Regions from separate parts of the Marinilactibacillus sp. Marseille-P9653 genome, predicted to be linked through region 1. Evidence: riboswitches for the same ligand, from Rfam matches in the RefSeq annotation. Region 1 holds a riboswitch; each other region holds the start of a gene.
The links. A riboswitch is a leader RNA that binds a small molecule or an ion and turns the genes downstream of it on or off. The one in region 1 is predicted to bind thiamine pyrophosphate.
Positions count from the first base shown of each region.

Region 2: it holds a riboswitch for thiamine pyrophosphate, as region 1 does, so the genes downstream of both, thiW (energy coupling factor transporter S component ThiW) here and thiD (bifunctional hydroxymethylpyrimidine kinase/phosphomethylpyrimidine kinase) in region 1, are expected to answer to the same signal.
Region 3: it holds a riboswitch for thiamine pyrophosphate, as region 1 does, so the genes downstream of both, thiT (energy-coupled thiamine transporter ThiT) here and thiD (bifunctional hydroxymethylpyrimidine kinase/phosphomethylpyrimidine kinase) in region 1, are expected to answer to the same signal.

Region 1 is NZ_CAKAKH010000001.1:453,714-461,155, forward strand. It holds gene LG377_RS02225 (amidohydrolase family protein) at 1-242, shown strand, start outside; gene LG377_RS02230 (nuclease-related domain-containing protein) at 661-1,575, shown strand; TPP riboswitch at 1,836-1,987, shown strand; gene thiD (bifunctional hydroxymethylpyrimidine kinase/phosphomethylpyrimidine kinase) at 2,208-3,014, shown strand; gene LG377_RS02240 (type 1 glutamine amidotransferase domain-containing protein) at 3,410-3,925, opposite strand; gene mgsA (methylglyoxal synthase) at 4,107-4,529, shown strand; gene LG377_RS02250 (hypothetical protein) at 4,572-4,784, shown strand; gene LG377_RS02255 (IS30 family transposase) at 4,872-5,831, opposite strand; gene LG377_RS02260 (DUF378 domain-containing protein) at 5,972-6,193, opposite strand; gene LG377_RS02265 (formate--tetrahydrofolate ligase) at 6,454-7,442, shown strand, end outside.
Region 2 is NZ_CAKAKH010000002.1:239,501-246,942, reverse strand. It holds gene msrA (peptide-methionine (S)-S-oxide reductase MsrA) at 1-625, opposite strand, end outside; partial or broken gene LG377_RS11655 (IS256 family transposase) at 767-1,929, opposite strand; gene LG377_RS11650 (SIR2 family protein) at 2,155-3,390, shown strand; gene LG377_RS11645 (ATP-binding protein) at 3,407-5,020, shown strand; gene LG377_RS11640 (hypothetical protein) at 5,061-5,741, opposite strand; TPP riboswitch at 6,021-6,110, shown strand; gene thiW (energy coupling factor transporter S component ThiW) at 6,239-6,727, shown strand; gene LG377_RS11630 (hydroxyethylthiazole kinase) at 6,711-7,442, shown strand, end outside.
Region 3 is NZ_CAKAKH010000001.1:1,743,345-1,750,786, forward strand. It holds gene LG377_RS08530 (hypothetical protein) at 1-204, opposite strand, end outside; sodium ion sensor (DUF1646 type) at 245-291, opposite strand; gene LG377_RS08535 (hypothetical protein) at 763-1,077, shown strand; gene cls (cardiolipin synthase) at 1,219-2,661, opposite strand; gene thiT (energy-coupled thiamine transporter ThiT) at 2,902-3,471, opposite strand; TPP riboswitch at 3,560-3,666, opposite strand; gene LG377_RS08550 (ribonuclease J) at 3,683-5,362, opposite strand; gene LG377_RS08555 (biotin--[acetyl-CoA-carboxylase] ligase) at 5,583-6,569, shown strand; gene pnp (polyribonucleotide nucleotidyltransferase) at 6,652-7,442, opposite strand, start outside.

The DNA.
Region 1 (7,442 bases):
GAGAACTTGTTCTGATGACAGAAGGTGGTATGACACCGATGGAAGCCATCGTTGCGACCACTAAGACAGCCGCAGAATGCCTCGGCTGGGAAAACGAACTCGGCACCCTTGAAAAAGGTAAACTGGCAGATCTAGTCGTCATCAAAGGGAATCCCCTAGACGATATTGCCAGCCTATCTAACGCAGAAATAATCCAACTCGTCATCAAAGACGGCAAAATCGTCAAAAACCAAATAGCCTAAAAAAGGAAAACAGCCGCTCGCGGCTGTTTTTTCATTTTGAAGTGATGATTTTTAGACAAGTTGCTGTATTACATGAACTCAAAAGGATTATAGAAACAGTTACAACAATATAGCATATATTTTTTTAACTGGAGGCAAAGAAAGAACTGAGTCTTAGGAATAAGCGGGATATTGTTGCGTCTGGTAGAAAAGATAAACTTGAGTTAAAGCAATAAGCACTATATTACTGAGACTCAGAAAAATAACAAATCGAGCTGCAAGAATAAGCTCTCTATTCATTAATCTCGAAAGGAAAAAGACGTTGAGTCCATAGAATAAGAAAAAATTCGATCGTTTTTCAGGCATCATCACCAAAAATTTAAATGAAAAATGATATTTTTCCGAAAAGATCAGTTTTATTATTGAGGTGGTAAATATCATGATTATAGCAAAACCAAGAACACAGCCTAAATTGCTAAAAGCACTCACTTTTCTTGATCGACGAACGTCGCTCGCACCTTCTGATAAAGAAATGTTAAGTAATTTGAGCAAAGGATATGAAGGGGAGACGATATTCGATCAAAAAATTACTCAATATATCAATAAGGAAGTGATTGTTTTGAATGATTTGCTACTACATAATAGAGGCAATTCATTTCAAATCGACGCGATGGCAATTACGAGAGAGATGATTTACGTATATGAAATTAAAAATTATCAAGGAGATTACATAAATCAACCAGATGGCTTTACTACAATAAATGGGATAGAGCTAAGCGATCCTAAAGTTCAAGTGAATAAAATGAAGAATAGTCTTTCAGCACTATTTCAGAAATGGAAAGTAGAAAAAGCAATAGAAGCTAAAGTTGTATTTATTCATCCAGAGTTTACTCTATATCACGCAGAGGTAAACAACCCATATATCTTACCTACGCAAGTCAAAAAGAACCTCAAAAAGATGAACAATCAAAGCGAATTTCTATTGCAAGAAGATCATCGTTTAGCGAAAAGATTGGTAGAAGCACATCAAGAAGCAGTACCTTATCAAAAACAACTACCAGAGTATGAGTGGAAGCAACTTGAAAAAGGTGTTCGATGTGAGACGTGCGGGGCATCTAATCTCAAAATTAGTCAAAGAACTAGTTACTGCAAAAATTGTCATGAAAAAAAAACGATAACACAATTGATCCTTTGTAGTATAGAAGAATATCGCTTTTTGTTTCCAAAAAATAAACTAACAACCAAAATCATTTACGAATGGTGTGGGCGAGAAGTGAAAAGGGAAAGGATTCGAAATATACTCAAGACCCATTTTACTGCGGGTAGAAAAACAAATGGTCAGTATTATTTTTAATAAGGTACGATTCTACAACAAAAAAAACCACCCGCAGTTGCAAGTGGTTAAAAAGGAGACGGACAATTACTTGGAGGAGTAACCGCCCTGAAAAATAAGTTGGTTGTTGTGGGTATGAACATAGTATAGAAAATAAATTTGAAGAAGGTATGATGAACCGATGAAAAAAAGCGTAAAAAATAGAAAGGATTGCGACAAATAATCGACGCTCATGCATATGGTATTTCCGGCATAGAACTGATATAATGAAACCGTTAAATTAAAAGAACTAGGGGAGCATAGAGCTTTCAGTAAAGATCGAGGATTTCCAAAAAACCTCCAACCAAACTGATTGCGAAAGCTGAGAAAGGTAAGACCTGACCCTTAACCTGAACTAGGTAATGCTAGCGGAGGGAAGTGATCATGATGAATAGCAGATTAAGTTATCTGTATTCCTATTTAGTGTGAACCGACTCTCTTCTATCAATTTTGGAAGAGTTTTTTTGTGCCTTAAAATGTCTAGAGAGTAGGATGAATAAAATGATAAAACAGAACAATTTTCAAACAATAGCGCAACAAATAATGAAAAAAAACACCTTTTTATCGGTCATAACAATTGAAAAAGTCTTCGGTGCCCAAGGAGAGGTGAGAAAATGACGACCAAACAAGTATTGACGATTGCAGGCAGTGACAGTGGTGGTGGAGCAGGGATTCAAGCAGACTTGAAAACCTTTCAGGAAAGAAACGTATTTGGGGTATCCGTATTAACGGCGGTCACGGCTCAGAATACGCTTGGGGTTCACGGAGTACACCCTGTGCCGCTTAAAATGGTCGAAGCACAATTGGATGCGATTTTCAGTGACTTCAACTTGTCAGCGATTAAAACAGGTATGCTTGTTAATGGGGAGTATATGAAGCTCATTGCAAACAAACTTTTAGACAATAAAGTAGCCCCACTGATTATTGATCCGGTAATGGTTGCAAAAGGTGGCCATCCTTTGATGGCATCCACTGCGATCGAAGTCATGAAAAATCGACTGGTTCCTCTTGCAGATGTCATCACACCCAATATCCCAGAAGCCAAAGCGTTGACAGGGATTGAGATTATAAATAAAAAAGACATGCTCAAAGCCGCCTATCAGTTAAAAGAAGCTGGGAGTAAAGTTGTCATCATTAAAGGTGGTCATGCTTTAGATGATCCGCAGGCCTCTGACTTGATTTTGCTTGAAAATGGAGAAGAAGTCTGGCTATCTACACCTAGAATCGATACGAAAAACACCCATGGTACAGGGTGTACGTATTCAGCTTGTATTGCGGCTGAAATCGCAAAAGGCTATCCAGTTATAGAAGCTATCAAGACAGCTAAAGCTTACATCCAGGCTGCAATATCTGATCCACTGGAACAGGTTGGTCACGGTCATGGACCGACAAATCACTGGGCTTACCGAAAACGCAGCTAACAAAGCTTCCAGAAGCCAATATAAAAGTAGACAAAAAAATCCCATTAGGAAAAAGCGAAAGTTCGCTGAATCCTAATGGGATTTTTTTAAGGGAGGAAAGCATTCCAACCTCAATTAAAATTGAGACATATCTAGTCTCTTATGTTTCTATATTCAGCAGTGTATACAATTCAATCAGGGGAGAAAGAAAGTTCAGCTTCATATAGAATAAGTTTCTTTTCAAAAGAACAAGATAAAGTGGGGGGCCACTTCAAAACGTTCAATATTAGGGGGAGAAAAGAAAAGTGTTTTATAATTTGACACTATAGATAGTTTAACAATATTTTTTTTACTTATCCTTAAAATCAGTTAAGGTTTTAGCTGTAAAAAATAATAATTTCCTCAGCTAACCGTAATTATTGTAATGCATTCACCATAGCTTTGTTAAAAGCAGGTAAATCTTCAGGCGTACGGCTTGAAATTAAACCGGAATCGTCAATAACGACTTCTTCGTCATGGAAGTTTGCGCCAGCATTTTTAAGATCGATTGCTACTTGAGAGACTGAAGTAATATCTTTTCCTTTTACAACTTCAGCATTGATTAATAGTTGTGGACCATGGCAAATTGAGAAAATTGGTTTTTTATTTTCAGAAAATGCACGTGTGAAATTCAAGAATCGCTCGTCTTTACGTAATTGGTCGGGTGAAAATCCACCAGGTATGAGTAAAGCGTCGAAATCTTCTGGTGAAACATCGTCAATACTTTTGTCAATCGTGACAGAAGCTTTCCCTTTTTTACCTTCAACAGTTTCGCCTGCTTCAAAGCCAATTGTTACGATTTCGTGGCCTGCTTTTTCCAATTCTTCTTTTGGTGAAGTGAATTCTACATCTTCAAATAACTTCGTTATAACTGTTGCTACTTTTTTACCCATGTCTAAATTCCTCCTATTAGTTTATCTATACCTAGTGTATCGCGCATGTAGAAAGGGTGCAAATCTAATGCTTATACTAAATGCTGTTTCTCATAGTATTATCTAGCAGATAAGATATGTTATGATGAATGAAGATAAAAAGTATGACGATTCTGAAACCAACAGGATGGAGTGAACAGAAATGAATATTGCGCTAATTGCTCACGATAAAAAGAAAGAAGACATCATTAAACTGGCTACTGCCTACAAGGCGATATTAGAAAAACATACTTTATTTGCGACAGGAACAACTGGTACACGAATTATAGAAGAAACAGGGTTAGATGTTCATCGGTTTAAATCAGGTCCGTTAGGTGGGGACCAACAAATTGGTGCATACATATCAGACAATAAAATGGATCTTGTGATCTTCATAAGAGACCCACTAACCGCGCAAGCACACGAACCGGATATTTCTGCATTACTGAGGTTAAGTGACGTTTACGAAATTCCACTAGCAACTAACGTAGGTTCAGCAGAAATTTTACTAAGAGGGTTGGATGCTGACTTTTATCAGTGGAGAGATTTTTTCAGAGGTAAAGGCAGAGAAGACTTGCCGATCTAGTAGGAATAGTCTGAGAAGACCGCATGAAAGAAAGGGTATAAAATGGGTTTACTAATTATAATAGGTCTTGCATTAATCGTGTACGGAGGCATTTCTCTGAAATATCCAAAGCAACTTAAGAGAAACCAGCAGACAGCCAATAAGAAACAAGAGAAATACTGGTTATGGTACAACAGTATCTATGTAATCGGAAGTGTTGTATCTTTGATTGTTGGAGTGCTACTGGTACTCGCGGGAATCGTTTTTTACAGATAAATGACTCAATTAAATAATAGAGAGAACATAAAAAAGCGAGTTATTATATTCAACTATAATAACTCGACTTTTTAATTTTTCCATTTGTCAAATTAAGTTAGACAGTTCTTGTCCATCAATGTGTCTCAAAAATACTTCTAATGGTGTATGGTAGTTCAAAGATTTTCTTGGAATATGGTTCCTATTTGAAGCGATATTTGAAACAAATGATTGATCTACTTGATTGAAGTCCATTTCTTTAGGGAGACCATCTTTTCGGAGTAGACCGTTAGAATGTTCATTTAAAGCTCGTTGGGAGGGTGTCCCTGGATCCGCAAAGTAAATCGCTATATCCTGTTGATTACTAATGGATTTCCAGTTAGAAAATTCTTTTCCACAATCAAACGTGATAGATTTGAAGAGATTTCTTGGAATAGTCTTGAACCAATTATTTACCGCAGCTTCGATATCACGTGCCTTGCGCCCGTCGGGCTTCAAAGTAATAATGACTTTTGATAATCGTTCGACTAATGTGATCACAGCACTTTTATGATGAACCCCAACGATTGTGTCACCTTCTAGGTGACCAAATTCTTTTGTAAAATGAGGATAATCATCTAGCCGTTCGGAAATGTTTCTTTTGAATGCTTGCTTACCGCGTCTTTCCTTATGACCATTTGGTTTGCGCTTTCCTTTCATCGGAAGCGTTGCTTGATCAAAAAGTCCCTGTTTGAACTGTCGATACAAGGTACGTACAGAGCAAGCGATGGGCTTCTCTGCACGCCCTATAATGACATCGGGTGTCCATCCTTGAGCAACCATCTTTTGAATGTAAGATTTTTGATCTTGCGGTAAACAAATAGAGCGTCTCCCGCACCGTTGTTTATTTTCTTTGTACTGTTTGAAATAATCAAGCGCAGTACATCCTTTCCTTAGGAAAGTAATGACTTTGTGAATCGTTTGACGCGACCGATGGAGGTAGGTCGAGATCTTCAAGACAGATATATTCTGGTGGAAATAGGCTTCTATCATTACAAGTTCTTCCGTGGTAAGATGGGTGTAGGTCATTCGTGATCACTCCTATGTTTTCTTTGGTCGGAAATACATTTTGAGTGTACCACGAATGACTTTTTTAGTTGTCTAGCTTAATTTTACAATCGGCGTTTATAATAATCGTTAATGACGCCAGATTCAGTAGGGAAAGGATGCTATCGATCTCTGAGTCTGCTGCCGCCTCTTGGTGTGAATGAAAAGTATTTGAAACACCATAATGCACTCAAGCCAATGACGATATAGACAATACGCGTTCCCCATTCTTCTGGGCTACCGAAGACAAGATCTATAGCATTGAAACCAATTAATCCGATCAGTAGTAAATGAATGCCTCCGAGTATCAGGATGCCTAATGCAATTCTATCTAATATTTTCAAGGTATAGCCTCCTTTTATACGAACTAACTATATTCTACGAAATATACTGAATAATGTCGATAAATAAATTGAAGTTACTTTGCGATTATACCGTGTAAATATAAAAAAAGTAAATAGAGAGACCTCTTGGATTTGTGATTAAAGTTCGTCTATTGTTGTGTTATAATCGAATTACATAAGGAAACAGCGATTAAAAAATATTAAAGCGAATAAAATGATGATTGCGGGTTTTATTCGTTCGTAAAAACGGAGGATAACTTTTGAATACTGACATTGAAATTGCACAAGCCTCAAAAATGAAACCTATTGAATTTATCGCCGAAAAATTAGGAATTGAACAAAAAGATCTTGAACAGTATGGACCTTACAAAGCTAAAATTACTTTGTCTGGAGAAAGTATTGAATCTAGACAAAAAGGCAAGCTCATTCTAGTTACGGCAATTAACCCAACGCCAGCAGGAGAAGGAAAAACGACCACTTCTGTCGGACTTGGAGATGCCTTACAAAAGATTGGCAAAAAAGCAGCTATTGCACTGCGTGAACCTTCCTTAGGTCCAGTATTTGGATTAAAAGGAGGTGCCGCTGGTGGCGGATACGCCCTAGTGATTCCGATGGAAGATTTGAATCTTCACTTCACTGGAGATATTCATGCGATTGGAGCAGCCAACAACCTGGTTGCAGCTATGGTCGACAATCACATTTACCAAGGGAATGAACTGGAAATAGACCCAAGGCGTGTAACCTGGAGAAGAGCGATCGATATGAATGACAGACAACTTCGGTCAATCATCAGTGGTATTGGCGCACGCTCTAATGGTATGCCAAGAGAAGATGGATTTGATATTACCGTTGCTTCGGAGATTATGGCAGTACTCTGCTTATCTTCTTCTATTGACGAACTGAAAGCAAAGTTAAAGAACTGCTTAGTTGGATATACTTATGACAACCGCCCTGTTACAGTCGGTCAACTGGGTGTAGAAGGAGCGGCTGCTGCGTTACTGAAAGATGCATTGAAACCGAATCTTGTGCAAACGCTAGAGCAGACACCCGTGTTTGTTCACGGTGGACCTTTTGCGAATATCGCACACGGGTGCAATAGCTTACTGGCAACAAAAATGGCTTTAGCACACGCAGACTATGTCGTCACAGAAGCTGGATTTGGAGCGGACTTAGGTGCAGAAAAATTTTTGGATATTAAATGTCGTATGGGTGGACTTGAGCCAGATGCAGTCGTTATTGTTGCAACCAT
Region 2 (7,442 bases), on a different contig from region 1:
GTTTTTTGGATTCCGTTGCAATTTTGTGTTGTGCTTCATTGCGGTAAAATATAATTGGACGGTAACGTTCACCACGGTCTGCGAACTGGCCATGTGCGTCGGTAGGGTCTGTTAGCTGCCAGTAAAGGTCCACAAGATCGGCGTACTGAATCATGCGTGTATCAAAAATAATTTCCACAGCTTCTACATGTCCTGTATAATCACCGCTGACTTGGTCATAAGTAGGGTGGTCAACGTTTCCACCGGTATAGCCAGACAATACGGATAGTATACCCTCACGTGTTTCAAATGGTTCTACCATACACCAGAAACAACCACCAGCAAAAATGGCACTGTCCTGATTATTTTTATCGTCAACGGTGTGTTTATCTATATCAAACAAAGTATCTGTTTTTAAATTACCAGTGATCAGGTTATAAAAATCCATCACGTCAGGTGTAAGGTTACTTCTCAGCGCTAAGGGACGTAGATCGGCTTCAATTTGTGAAAGATGACTCTCCACACTTCTTCCATCATCCAGGCGATCTTTTGTTTCTGACAGCAAGGAACGTTCCCAATCACGTGTCGCTGGATTAAGGATCAGGTTATAAAGAGTAGTAATTAAATCATTAGTAGTTATTTTCATAGAGAAATGCTCCTTGTTATGAGATGAAGTATTTTCTTATTTAGGTAATTTATATACCTTTATAAAGTTATTAAATAATTCTATAATTTTAGTCAAGTCCAGACTTCTGTGTAAAATGTACGATACTTTGTTTTAGTCCGATCAGTTTGATTCAAACTGGATATATTTTCTCGGAGAACTGATCCAGTTTTCATGCACGTCCATCAGGACGGCTCCAATTAAACGATTAGCTGAAGCCCTGTTGGGGAAATACGGATGACTTTTTCTCTCCGTCTGACTTCCTCATTCAATCGTTCGAGTAGATTCGTGCTCTTCAATCGGTTGTGGCTTTTGCCTAAAACAGTGTACTGGAAGGCATCTTCGAAACCTTCATCTAGTGTTCTACAGGCCTTTTGATACTTTACTTGATCAGCGTATTCTTCAATCAACGCATTTTTAGCCTTACGGGCTAAATGAATATCTGAGAATTTGAAGATCGTTTTGACTGCTTCTCGAAAGGGTTTAGAACCTTTCTTAGGAACGGTACTTAAAATGTTTCGCATAAAGTGAACCTGACATCTCTGCCATGAAGCGTGAGTGAAGGAAGTTTGAATAGCGGACACAAGTCCTTTATGCGCATCAGAAATCACGAGCTTGATTCCTGATAGTCCTCTATTTTTCAGATAGTCGAAAAAATTCGACCAGGTTTCATGACTTTCTTCATTTTGAAGCATAAAGCCAATGATCTGGCGATCACCTTCTTCTGTAATCCCTATAGCGATATGGCAGCTTTGAGATAGGACACGCTGTTCTACTCGTGCTTTTATGTAGAGAACGTCTACCATGAGGTAAGGGAACTTCGTTCCTGTCAGTGTTCGATTCTGCCATTCTTTAACGATCGGATCTAATTGAGTGGTCAGAGAAGAAACAAAAGACTTAGAGACTGATTTTCCACACAATTCTTCTACGATCTGAGAGACTTCTGACACATACATCTCTAGCATAGAAGCTAGCAAGGCCTTTTCATTCCGTTGATACCGCTCAAAAACAGTCGGAGAAAAGACACCGTCTCTTGTCCTTGGAACCTTAAGTTCCAATGTTCCTACGCGTGTTGTCAATGCTCTTTCGTAGTAGCCATTTCGCTGTCCCGTTCGATTCTCGGATCGTTCGTAACCCTCAGCCTGAATAAATTCCGTTCGTTGGTGCTCCATTAATTGATTAAAGACGGTCGTTAAAATCAGCTTTGAAGCATCGTCTTTCACACTACTGTCAATTAATGCTTGTATCTGTTTCGGTTCTAGGTTAATCTGTAGATGTTGGGTCATATGATTGCCTCCAGGTATGTTTTTAGTGGTTAAAAACATTGTACCGTACAGGCGATCATATGGCCTTTCTTTTTACACAATTATATGGACTTTATCATAATTTTGAAACACTATTTAAATTTAGCAATTACTAGATAGTTAAAATTTAAAAATCAGGAAAAGCGTTTGTTTGTGTATCGCAATATGCTAGTATTAAAAATAAAATAGTTGATGGGAGAGTGTTTTATGGATGAAAAATTAAAAGAAACGGAAGAGCTTTTTTTAACTAACTATTTTACGTCTAATGACAAAAAATTATTTCAAGGTTCTCATATGGTATTTTATGAAGATGACATTACCAATAGACTAGTTGACCCCGAAACTAACGAAAATATCTCACAGATTGAATTTAATGAAAAAATAAAATTAGAAGTAAGTAAATTTATGAATGAACCTTTTGAAAATGTAGTAGTACTAGCTGGAGCAGGGGCATCTGTTGTTAGCAATGATACAGGAATTGACTCTGATTTCGGGAAAACTGTAGCAATGATTGCAGAAGATATTGCTGGAAAACTAAATGTGGAAGATGATCTTTTTTCGCTACAAGAATTAGCTTTTATGAGTAACTACAAGGAAGCTGTTTTTTGTGAAGAATGTGGGCAATTCAATAACAAGTTTGACTTAGAAGAATTTCTGTCTAATTTGTTGACGTTTGAGCAATTTGTTGATAAAAAAGATGAAGATAAATTAATTAGCTCCAAAAACAAGATTTTTGACTGCATAATTGAAAACACTAACTATGGATATGATAATGAAAAGATGAGACATGCTGCATTGCTAAAAGTCCTATCTAAAAGGGTAAAAGATTCTAATAAACTTACAGTTGTTACTACCAATTATGATACGCTGTTTGAAGAGGCATCTGAGTATTTGGGATTTACAGTAATTGACGGGTTCACTTTTTCATATAACCCTTACTTCGATAGTGACATATTTGAGTGGAATTTGGTGAAAAGTATACCACATAAGAAAACAAACGAGTTAGAATATAAAAAAAATATTATAAATTTGTTAAAAATTCATGGGTCTCTTACTTGGGAATACTCCGAATATGAAACAAGAATAAATAGAAAAGATAAGTTAGAGGTTAAAACTCCTATAATGATATTTCCTAGTTCTAATAAATACATGCAAAGTTACGAAAATCCATATTTTGAATTGTTCTCCAAATTTCAAGAATTACTTAGAAGACCTAATACTTTACTTGTAACTACAGGGTTCAGCTTTGCTGATAATCATATTGCTAAAATGGTTATCCAAGCACTCAAGCATAACACAGGCTTAACAGTTTTGGTTAGTGACTACGATATTCAACAAAATCACCAGAATTGGAAGGATCTAGATGGATTAAGAAGAGAGCATTTTCGTATTGCATTTTTAAAGGCGAGTTTGAACGATAAATTGGATGAATATCTGAAGTAGAAAGGAGGGTAAATCAATGATAATTGATAACTTTTACACAGAGTTTGATAAAAGTCACTTTTATATGGGAATGGTATCTCAAGTTTATAGGGATAGTAGTATTATTCAAGTTGAAAATTTATCTTGGCTAGAGTATAGAAAGACTAAACTAGAAACCTTAGTTCCAAATACAATCAATTTTCTTGTACTAGTAGATTCACCGCAAGGTTTATTCATAGGTGAAATCTATCAATCAAGAGTTTCGAATTCTGACAGTGTACATAATTCAATGAACAATGGGATAAATGAAAAAGTTTATCCAGAGATAGGGATTGATGTAGTTGGACTCATGGAACAAGGAGAAGACAGATTTAAATTGCCAGGATTTAAAACAGTAGGGATAACTGACAAAGTTTATATTGCAAATAAAAAGACAATTAAACAATATTTAAACTCTTTAGAGCTTCAAAAAGAGTTAAATGAAAAAGTATTATCATCTTTTGCAACTTTCTCTAACTTAGAAAATCATGAAGTTAATTTATACCCGAGTACACTATTTGATAGACATTTGCTGACAGTTGGAACTACAAATAGTGGGAAATCAACTTCTGCCTTATCCATTATAGATAAATTATTATTAGATCAAAAAAAAGTAATGATTGTAGATCCTACGGGAGAGTATAGCGAGTCCTTCAATGACCATGAGGTTATTAAATTGAAATTGGGAACAGATACTGCAATTTCAGTAGGTGACTTATCTATGCAACAGTGGTGTTTATTATTTGAGACGAATGATGCTACGCAACCGGCAGTATTGTCAGATGCTATAAGAAGCTTAAGGTATCAGAAAAAAAATATGTCATCCGGTATTTACGAAAAAGTCAATAAATCTGTCTCAGATGTTGCTTCGGATATGGCTAGTTTACTGCCAGCAGATAAAGATTTTATAATAGACGATTTACCTCAGCAAATAGCGTCGGAAACCAACCAAGTGAGTAACAAAGAAGTATACGTTAAAAATATTTTTCAATTTAATTCTCAACAATGGCTTGTTCAAAAAGTTCAAAATAAACTAGAAAATACTAGTTTTAGAAATTTTTTTAATAACGAAGAAGATCTGAATGAATTAATGGACAAATTAGATCAATTCATTACAACCCCTAATCAAAGTATATACATTGATACTTCCCAGATTGGAACGAATGATGGCATTGGAGGTATGATTATAGATCTGGCAAGTAACTATATAATCAATAAAGATAGGAAAGTAATTGAGCCATTTGTAATGTTTATTGATGAAGTTCATAGATATACAAAGATACTGGGGAGAGAAAGTGACTACTATACAGGGTTAACAACAATTGCAAGAGAAGGTCGTAAAAAAGGAATTTTCCTCTTCCTAACTACACAAAATCCTCAAGATGTTTCAGCTATTCTTTTGGGTCAAGTTGGGACATTTTTGGTACACAGATTGACTCATATGGAAGAATTAAGATCTCTTCAAAATCATTTAAGTACAAATAATTTGAAGCAAGTAAAAAATCTAAACAAGGGAGAAGCAATATTGACAAGTATAAATTTATTGCAAGATATACATCTTAAAATCAAAAAAAGTAAGAGGTTACATTCAAATAGTACTCCTAGTCTGTAAGTCTGAAGAGAATTCTTTAGTAGTTTAACAACTTATTATATTAGGATAAATTGGATTCAATTATCTGTTTTTTTAAATTCTCTTTCAATGAGTCATAGTTTTCCCAAATGACGAACTGAGTTTGCTTGATATCAAAATGTATATTTTCGAAATGTTTACGACTACATGTGAATATCACAGTTTTTCCTAATGCTTTCGCGTATCCAGCTTCATAATAAACACCATTATTCTGATAAGAAAACTCTGCGACAAGAAATTTACAATCTCGAATCTCTTGTAACATTTTTATACTAATATTATCATTGTGAGGATCTTTATCTAAAAAATAAGGAATGTTGTTAGTGTTTTTTACAGCCTCGTTTATGGAATTGCGAATATCTTCAACATCATTATATAAAGTTTTGTTCATAGGCATCGATATAAATACTTTCTCGCTTGATTGGCTTTCTATTGAAGGCTCTGGTATCTTCGTACCCTTCGTTGTTATTTGACTAATATATGCTAGTTGTTCGTCACTGGCATTATTGTCAATAAAATATTCCAACTTCCGTAGGTTGTTAAGATGCATTTCATTAATAAAATGACTTAGTTCGAAGTCAAGACCGAAGTAAGCCAATAATTTTTCTATTTCTCCTACTGGAGATGGTTTTCCCCATTTGTAGTAGTCAGAATTCGATTGCACTTTTTCTACAAAATTAACGTACACCATTTTTTTATTCATCTTATACACCCTCTCCGAAATTGATGGTAAACAAAGTTGTTAAGCTACTTGATTCTACGTATTGAGTGAAAATTTAAGTATCTATAACCATAAGATAGCAATTCTAACATGTATAAGTCAATAAAATTCGTGGTATCTAAAACGAATTCATTTTTCACTAATAACTAAACAACTTTTAGAAATATAAAAATGGAAAATTTTAAATGTTTAGAGTTAATTTCAAAAAATTAATTCCTTGTAGTCCCATCAAAAAAAGTGTGCTATACTCTAATCAATTGAAAAGAACATTTGGGGTGCTATTTAGCTGAGATTATACCCATTGAACCTGATACAGTTAGGACTGGCGCAGGGAAATGTAGTTGTAGACTGATTTTATGCAATCGTTTTTGGATTGTATGACTTTGTCTGTCTCAGACCGCACTCCTTTTGCTTTTCGCAGAAAGGAGTTTTTTTACGTGGAAAAAAATCGAATCCACAGATTGACCTTACTAGCATTGATGATTGCGTTGGACGTGGTGTTATCACCATTGATGCGAATCGAAGGAATGGCGCCTATGTCTAGCGTTATGAATATTATCGCGGGTGTTTTACTCGGGCCGCTCTATGGAACGCTGATGGCGCTGATTTGCGGCCTGATCCGTATGTTACTTTTAGGCATTCCTCCACTTGCTTTAACGGGTGCCGTGTTTGGGGCTTTCTTAGCGGGACTATTTTATAAATTCGGCCGAAATATGTACTGGTCGATGGCAGGAGAGATTGTCGGAACAGGCATCATTGGTTCACTACTTTCTTATCCCGTGATGGTTTGGTTTACCGGTAGCCAACAGAGTTTGTACTGGTTTATTTACACGCCAAGATTTGTTGGGGCGACTTTGATTGGTTCTGTGATGGCATTCTTAGTACTGGTCAAATTAAAAGAAACGTCTACTTTCAAACGCACTCAGAAATTGTTTATGGGAGGTTCGCTTCATGGCGTTAAATCATGACCTTTCGAATCAGTTTCCATTAAAACAATCTCCATTAGTACAATGTATTACCAATGAAATTACTTGTGAATCGATGGCGAATGCTCTGCTTTACGTAGGCGCTAAACCAATCATGGCAGATGACCCGAGAGAGTTTAAACAGCTTTTCACTCAAACGGATGCTTTGCTTTTAAACCTTGGTCATCTTTCAGAAAAACGTCAGATTAGTCTGCTGGAAGCAAGCCGCTATGCGAATGAAACGAAGAAGCCGACAGTTGTTGATCTAGTTGGTTACGGCGTTAGTGATATCCGTAATCAAGTGAGCCTTGCGCTAGTTGAGAATCATCCAACTATCGTAAAAGGAAACACTTCAGAACTCAGAAACTTCTGCGAACTAACGAGCCACGGACGAGGGGTTGACGGTAACGAACTGGATCAGGGAGAAGAAAGCATGAATGAATTGGCCGATGCCTTGAAAGGGATGAGTCAATACTATCCCTATACGACTTTCTTAGCGACCGGACCAAAAGATATCGTCGTATCGCATGACCGCACTGTGATGCTTTCTAATGGTGTCGAAGAACTCGATCGATTTACAGGAACCGGTGATATTGTTGGAGCACTGATCGCGGCACTTTTAGGAGACGGTCAGGATCCATTCGATGCCGCAGTCGGCGCAGTCAACTACTTCAATCTTTGTGGTGAAAAAGCCAAAACAAAAAGCAAAGGACTAGCC
Region 3 (7,442 bases), 1.3 Mb from region 1:
TTTGTCTTTCTCTAATTTACTACTGTAAATTTGCTCTTGCTCAGACTTGTATTCTGACAACTCTGTTTCAAGTGCTGTTCGAATAGATTCAACTTCTTGAGCTGTTTCTCTTTCGATCTGCTTGATTTCGTCATCAGCGTCTTTCCGTAATTGAGAAGCGCGTGCTTCAGCGTCTTTTACATAATTAATTGCCTCACGGTTCATATCGTGCCTCCTTCCGCCAAAAAGGGCGCAACTAACAAGCCTCTTCTCACCCCAGAAGAAATTATCCTTGAAAGCTCACGCCCAACCGCATTAATATTTTATTTCGACTACGAGTAACATAATACCATACGTCTCACAGGATTTCAATTCGACAGCCATACTATAAATGAAGAGTTTTGTTGCAGAATCAAAGATTGTTAGCACTTGCAACTTCATTTTCTTTATTTTAAGTTTACTCCAACCAATTGTAGACACTCTAATCTAAGATTCTTAATATCACGTGTTTTCAATAGAGTTTTCATCGCTATATTTTGCATGTTTAAAGTTCGTATTTCTTTCTTATAATTTAAGCAATTAATCTTATATAAAAATCCATACTGAAATAAAACTTGGCTAAATTATCCTAAGCTAGGAACAATTTTTTCTGAGTATATTTATCCATAAAAATTTTATAAGTTGAGCGTTCAAATGCTCAAAGTGTGTTTTTTAATTCTTTATTGACAAACGGAATGCGTGTTCGGTATAATCTATTTAAACAAACGTTCGGGAGATGAGCTCATGGAAAAATTTGCAGTTGAAAAAAATCAAATTCTTCATTATTTCAAAGAAACTTATTTAAATCGTAGTCACTTTGCAGTTCACAAACAAATGCCAGCTTTACAGCTAAGACATTTCATCAAACAAGCTGTGCGCAAACAGAAACTTATTACTATACAATTGAATCCATCTGCACACGACTCATCCATATCCGAATGTACTGGAACAGCTTCTTTTTCTCCTTATAGTAGCCAAATTATATTGAATAGCCATAATAGTAATACTGTTCATTTGATAAACAGTGATCAAATCAGACACATTAGACTTGCTAATTAAACTATATGGTTTAAACTTTCGTTTTATTTATTGCTAGTATACTTCTTAACACTAAAAAAGTCTTCAGAGGGAGAAACACGGTCCCTTTGAAGACTTTTTTACTTCATTACAAATGAATCTTATACATACTTATAAAAAATCCTATAGTATTGGCGAAAATAAGCGACTAAATTGCTGCTTGAATAATTCCCATTTAGAATACTGGTCTATGATTTTTCGAGTTAATTCATAGGAAGCTTCCATATCTTTTTCGAAAATGGCTACTTGCTCTCTCGCTAAATGGCGATCGTACATAAAGGTATTAACTTCAAAATTCAGCTTAAAGCTTCGGATATCAAAGTTGGCTGTACCAACTGACAAGATTTCTCCATCTATCACAATCGTCTTTGCATGGATAAATCCAGCATCATAAATATATACTTTAACGCCTGAGTTAATCATCTCTTCAGCATAACTAAGTGTAGCTCGGTATATGAAAGGATGATCCGGTTTGTTAGGAATCATCAATTTAACATCAATACCAGATAAACTCGCAATTTTTATCGTTTCCATTAACGCTTCATCTGGTATGAAATAGGGTGTCTGGATATAAACGGACTCCTTGGCCATACTGATCATTTTAAGAAAACCTTTTTTTATTGCATGCATTTCAGTATCTGGGCCACTGGAAACAATTTGTAGATCAGTAGAGCCTATAAAAGAAGAAACTGGAAAATAATTTTCTTCATAACTGACTGGATGATGTTTAACAGATGCATTCCAGTCCATCAAAAACCTTGTTTGCAAAGGAAGCACACCGTTTCCATTGATTCTAAGATGTGTATCTCTCCAGTATCCCATCTTTTCATAGAGACCTAAATAATCATCTCCGACGTTAAAGCCTCCTGTATACCCTACTTTTCCATCAATTACGACAATTTTTCTGTGATTTCTGTAGTTCAGTCTGAAAAATTTAGAACCGAAGAAAGGTTCAGCTTTTCCTCCAAGAGCTTTTAGGTGTTCAAAAAAATGAGCGCCTACGACTCTAGCTCCAATCGGATCATATAAAACTTTAACTTCAACACCATTTTCAGCTCTTTCTTCCAACGCTTTCAACAATCTTGTACCAATGCCATCTGCTTTAAATATATAATAAGTCACATGAATATGATGTTCCGCTTTACCGATGTCTTCTATTAATTTATCGAATTTTTCTTTACCATCTGTAATAATATCTACTTTATTACCTTTAGTTAAAATAGCTTCGTTACTCTCTAGAAAAAGAGAAACCAGTTCCAAGGTAGAATCCAAGTACTTCGATTCTGGGATATCTAGATTTTCAGACTCAATTAATTGCTTTTGTGCTTCAACCAATTGAGTCATACCAATTCTCTTCTGTGACCGAATGTCGAATATATTTTCTTGAGAGATTTTCCGTCCAAGAAATAGGTAAATAACAAATCCAATGCCCGGTAACATCGTAATAACGAGTAACCAAGCCCATATTGCTGCAATATCTCTTTCTCTTTCTCTGAAAACTGTTATAAATGCTAAAATTGAATTGACAATGATAAATAACCAGAATAACGTTCTAATAATCTCCATTTTATACCCCTTATAGTCTTTTTGTTGACTCCTCTACGAACACCTGATACTAAGCCTTCTAGAGTTTTTCTTAATCAGTTTACACTATTACACCTTTACCCGTCTACATATATTATCCCCAGGGGGTCCTTAAAACGAAGTATACATTAAAAGCATACGATATTCTGTAACAACTGGTGCGGAAAATAACAAAGCAGCCTCTAATAGTAGAGACTGCTTGATGGGATTTATTTTCAAGGATTAATTTTTTGATTTAGGCACAAACATAGATGAAGCTCTATCGAATAATAACACCAATACAATAATTGTGACCGCTATGGTTGCGAGCATACTCGCTCCGTTGAATAGTAGCGAAAACGTTACAGGATCAAGCCCCCACACTGCATAGTCTCCAAAAAAGAATACACCAGCTACAAAATGCCAGAACCAGCGGGCAGCTGATCCTATGAATGTCGTAATGATCAAATATTTTTTAGCGGTACTTAGTGAATTTTCTTTTATATTTTTGACGATGGTTTGGCTAAAGTAACCGGAAAACCCAACACAAGTGAAAGCAAATCCATATTCAATAATAAATTGATAGATATTCAATATATAAGCTGTTCCAGCTACTACATGCAAGATTCCCCACAAAAACCCAGCAAATAAACCAGGTAACACGCCTCTTCTGATTGCAAAAAAGGTCAACGGAATCGTACCTAAAGAAACACTAAAAGAGGCTCCAATCCCTACTGGTATTAAAGACAAAATCATAGCTATGGCCGCAAACAATGTCCCTTCAATATAAACTCTTAACTTTTCGTTCTGCATACAAAAACTCCTCCTATAGATACTATGTATACTAGAGGAGGAGTAAATTCTTATCATCATAGCAAAAAAGCAAAAAGATACTTTTAGACACTGATTCTAGGTACTCTCCCTACGCACGTACGAACGTACAGGTTCAAAGGGTCTGGACTAATAGTCCACTCTCAGCCAATTTAATTGGCTCCCCTAGTACAAATAGTTAATTTATCGCGATCTACTTGAATCGACGATTTTGATTCACTTCCATTATAACAGGTAAAATGATTGGACGTCTACGTGTTTTTTTAAATAAATGATTTCCGAGTTCTTCTCTAATATCTTGCTTGATAGATCCCCAGTCGAAATCATTATGTTCAAGATTTTTGCGAACTACATCAGTAACGATTTCGTTAGATTCATTAATCAAATCCTGATTTTCTTTAACAAAGACAAATCCTCTTGTTACAATGTGCGGACCAGATACAACTTTACGTTTTTTCCGGTCAATCGTTACAACGGCTACAAAAATACCATCTTCAGATAATAGTCGTCTATCTCTTAAAACAATATTTCCAATGTCTCCAATACCAATTCCATCAATTAGCGTATTTTCAGCTGGAACTTGACCAGTCTGATTCATTTTGCCATTTTGATAGTTCAAAACATCTCCATTACTTAAAATAAAGATATCTGCGTTATCCATACCTGTTTCATTTGCTAAATCAGCGTGAGCTGCAAGCATACGATACTCTCCTTGAATTGGTATGAAATATTTCGGTTGAAGTAAATTGATCATCAATTGTAGATCGTTAGGCGTAGCATGACCAGAAGCTTTCATATTATCAGAAATATGCTTAACGGTAGCACCTGCTCTATAAATCAAGTTTTCTGTTTCAGCAACAGTTACTTCCATTGCAATAGATGGACTTGTAACAATAAATATAAGATCATTCTCTTTAATATTCACTTGTCCATGATTGCCTGTTGCCATACGGCTAAGTGTTTTAATCGGTTCACCAGAAGCGCCTGTTTCAAGTACGATAATTTGGTTATCATCAAACTGATCAATTTTATCGACTGAAACGATTAAATTCTCATCAGGGAGTGTCAGTTTGTCTAATTCTATCGCTGTTGCTAGAATTGCTTCAAGATTACGTCCTGTAATGAAAACTTTTCTTCCAGATGCATGTGCAGCATTCAGTACTTGTTGAATACGTAAAATATTACTTGCTACTGCGGCAACAATAATTCTACTATTCGAGTCTTGGAAAATATCCAACACTTCTTCTTGAACTTTTTTCTCAGAAACATTTTCTATCGTACTTTCTGCTTCGTTTGAATCACTTAATAACGCAAGTACACCTTCTTTACCAATCTCAGAAATCTGAGAAAAGTCCGTACGGTATCCCTCACTTGCACTTTGATCAAACTTAAAGTTTCCAGTGTAGACAATGTTGCCATCATCAGTCTTAACAGAAATTCCCATAGAGTCAGGTATAGTGTGCGTTGTTCTGAAAAATTTCACTAGGTTTCCATGGAAATCAATTTCTGTGTGTTCATCGATTACATGATAATCATCAAAATTGGCGCCAAGACTAGATTCATTAACAAATAATTTTGCTAATGCAATGGTTAGTTCTGATCCAAATACAGGTACATTGAAAGATTCAAGGAAATATGGCAATGCGCCTATAGCATCCTCATGTCCGTGTGATAAAAATACACCAGCAATACGGTCTTTGTTTTCTAATAAATAGCTGAAGTCAGGAATAACTGCGTCAATACCATACAAATCTTCTTCTGGATACATTAATCCACAATCCAAGACAAAAATGTCCTCTCCTGATTCAATGACATATAAATTTTTTCCGTTTTCTCTTACTCCTCCAAAAGGAATAATCTTAATATTACTCAATTTTTTCACCTCTAAAAGTTGATTTAACGTATAGTTCAACTTAGTTATTATAGTTTATTTCACCTATTTTTCTTACGTCCGTTCACTCTACACTGATTTTAGTATAGCATAGAAATTCCTTATTTCCTACTAATCTTCAACTTGGAAACGTGTCGACTTTCTCTTTTAGTATCTGTATACTTTACTACTATAAAACTTGAAGGAAATGGAGATCAAAATCATGGTTCCTCAAACTTTAAAAGCTCATCATCTGGATTACTTAAATAGTGAGCCCACTCATTCTGCTTCAATAGTAGAAGTTAGTACGGCTTGTGCGTGTTCTGAAGAAATGACAAAGAATGTATTAAAAGAAATATCAGAAGACGGAATGCCTATCCACTTTGACGCTCAAACGGTCATACTCTTGAATCCTATTTTATCTGAAGCGTCTATCATAAACCAGCTGAAAACTGAAAGAATTGGTCATCATATAAAACTTCTTCAGTCAATTGACTCTACAAATGATTATGTCAAAAAGCATCTGAGCTCATTAAATCATGGTTCCTTAGTTCTTGCGCATGAACAGACAGTGGGAAAAGGACGGTTAGGAAGAGAGTGGTCTTCACCTGCTGGAAAAACCATATCCATGAGTCTACTACTTAAACCATCAAATCAGAAACTCCGTTACTCTATTTTGACACAAATGGCCGCTGCTGCGCTTGTCCGATCTTTGGAAACTCATAGTCACGCTGAAATCAAATGGCCCAATGATGTCTTGGTCAATAAAAAGAAAATTTCAGGTATTTTAACTGAAGCAGAATATTCAGGAAGTCAACTTGAAGGCATCATCATTGGTATAGGTGTCAATACCAATCTGGATAAAGATGATATTCCTCTATCCTTAAAAGAAAAAGCCAGTTCTCTCAAAATAGAAGTCGACACAGTTGATCCAAACAAGCTTATTTCTAGATTTTTAGAGTTTTTTGAAACCTATTATGAATCTTGGCTCTCTGATCAGGACACGAAGCCTTTTTTAGATGTTTGCAGAAAACACTCCGCTTTGATCGGTCATCGCTATTGGATTGAAGACACAGTTAGTAGAAGAAAAGCTTCTATCGACTCTTTAGATGATGACGGGGCTCTAGTCGTAACTTATTTAGATACTTCTGAGACAATGCCACTCGTTTCTACTCATTATTCTATTCGAGGGGACAATGGATACATCTGAATCCAGAATACAATAAAGCACCCTTTTATCCATCAACTGATTTCAGTGAGATTTTAAAAGGGTGCTTTTTTATTGGCTTAAATTATTCTTTTTCAGCTTCTGGTTCTTTCGCTTCAAGAACAGCTTTTCTGGAAAGATTCACTCTGCCCATTTTATCAACTTCTGTTACTTTAACTTCAAGAACATCCCCAACTGAAATCACATCTTCAACATTCTTGATGTATTTATCAGAAAGTTCGGATACATGGACTAATCCATCTTTCCCTTTGATGATTTCTACAAATGCGCCGAATTTTTCAATTCTCTTAACGGTTCCTTTGTAAATTTTTCCAACTTCTACTTCTTCAGTCAATTGCTCGATGATTTCGATTGCGCGTTGAATTGCACTAGCATCTTGACCGTAGATAGAGACTGTTCCTTCTTCATCGATATCAATCTTAACGTTTGTTTCAGCGATGATACCGTTGATCGTATCTCCACCTTTACCAATAACCACTTTGATTTGTTCTGGCTTGATTTTGATTGATTCAATTTTCGGTGCATATGCACTCAACGCAGTGCGTGGAGCTGCAATAGCCGCTTCTAGATTATCAAGAATCTCAAGACGAGCTTTTTTAGCAGAAGTCAATGCTTCTTCTAAGATCTCTCTAGTGATTCCTTCGATTTTAATATCCATTTGTAGCGCTGTGATACCTTCTCTTGTTCCAGCAACTTTAAAGTCCATATCGCCAAGGTGATCTTCTAGCCCTTGGATATCAGTCAGTACGGTGTAATCGTCACCTTCCATAACCAATCCCATTGCGATACCGCCAACTGGTGCTTTAATCGGTACTCCAGCGTCCATCAATGCTAATGTCCCTGCACAGATACTTG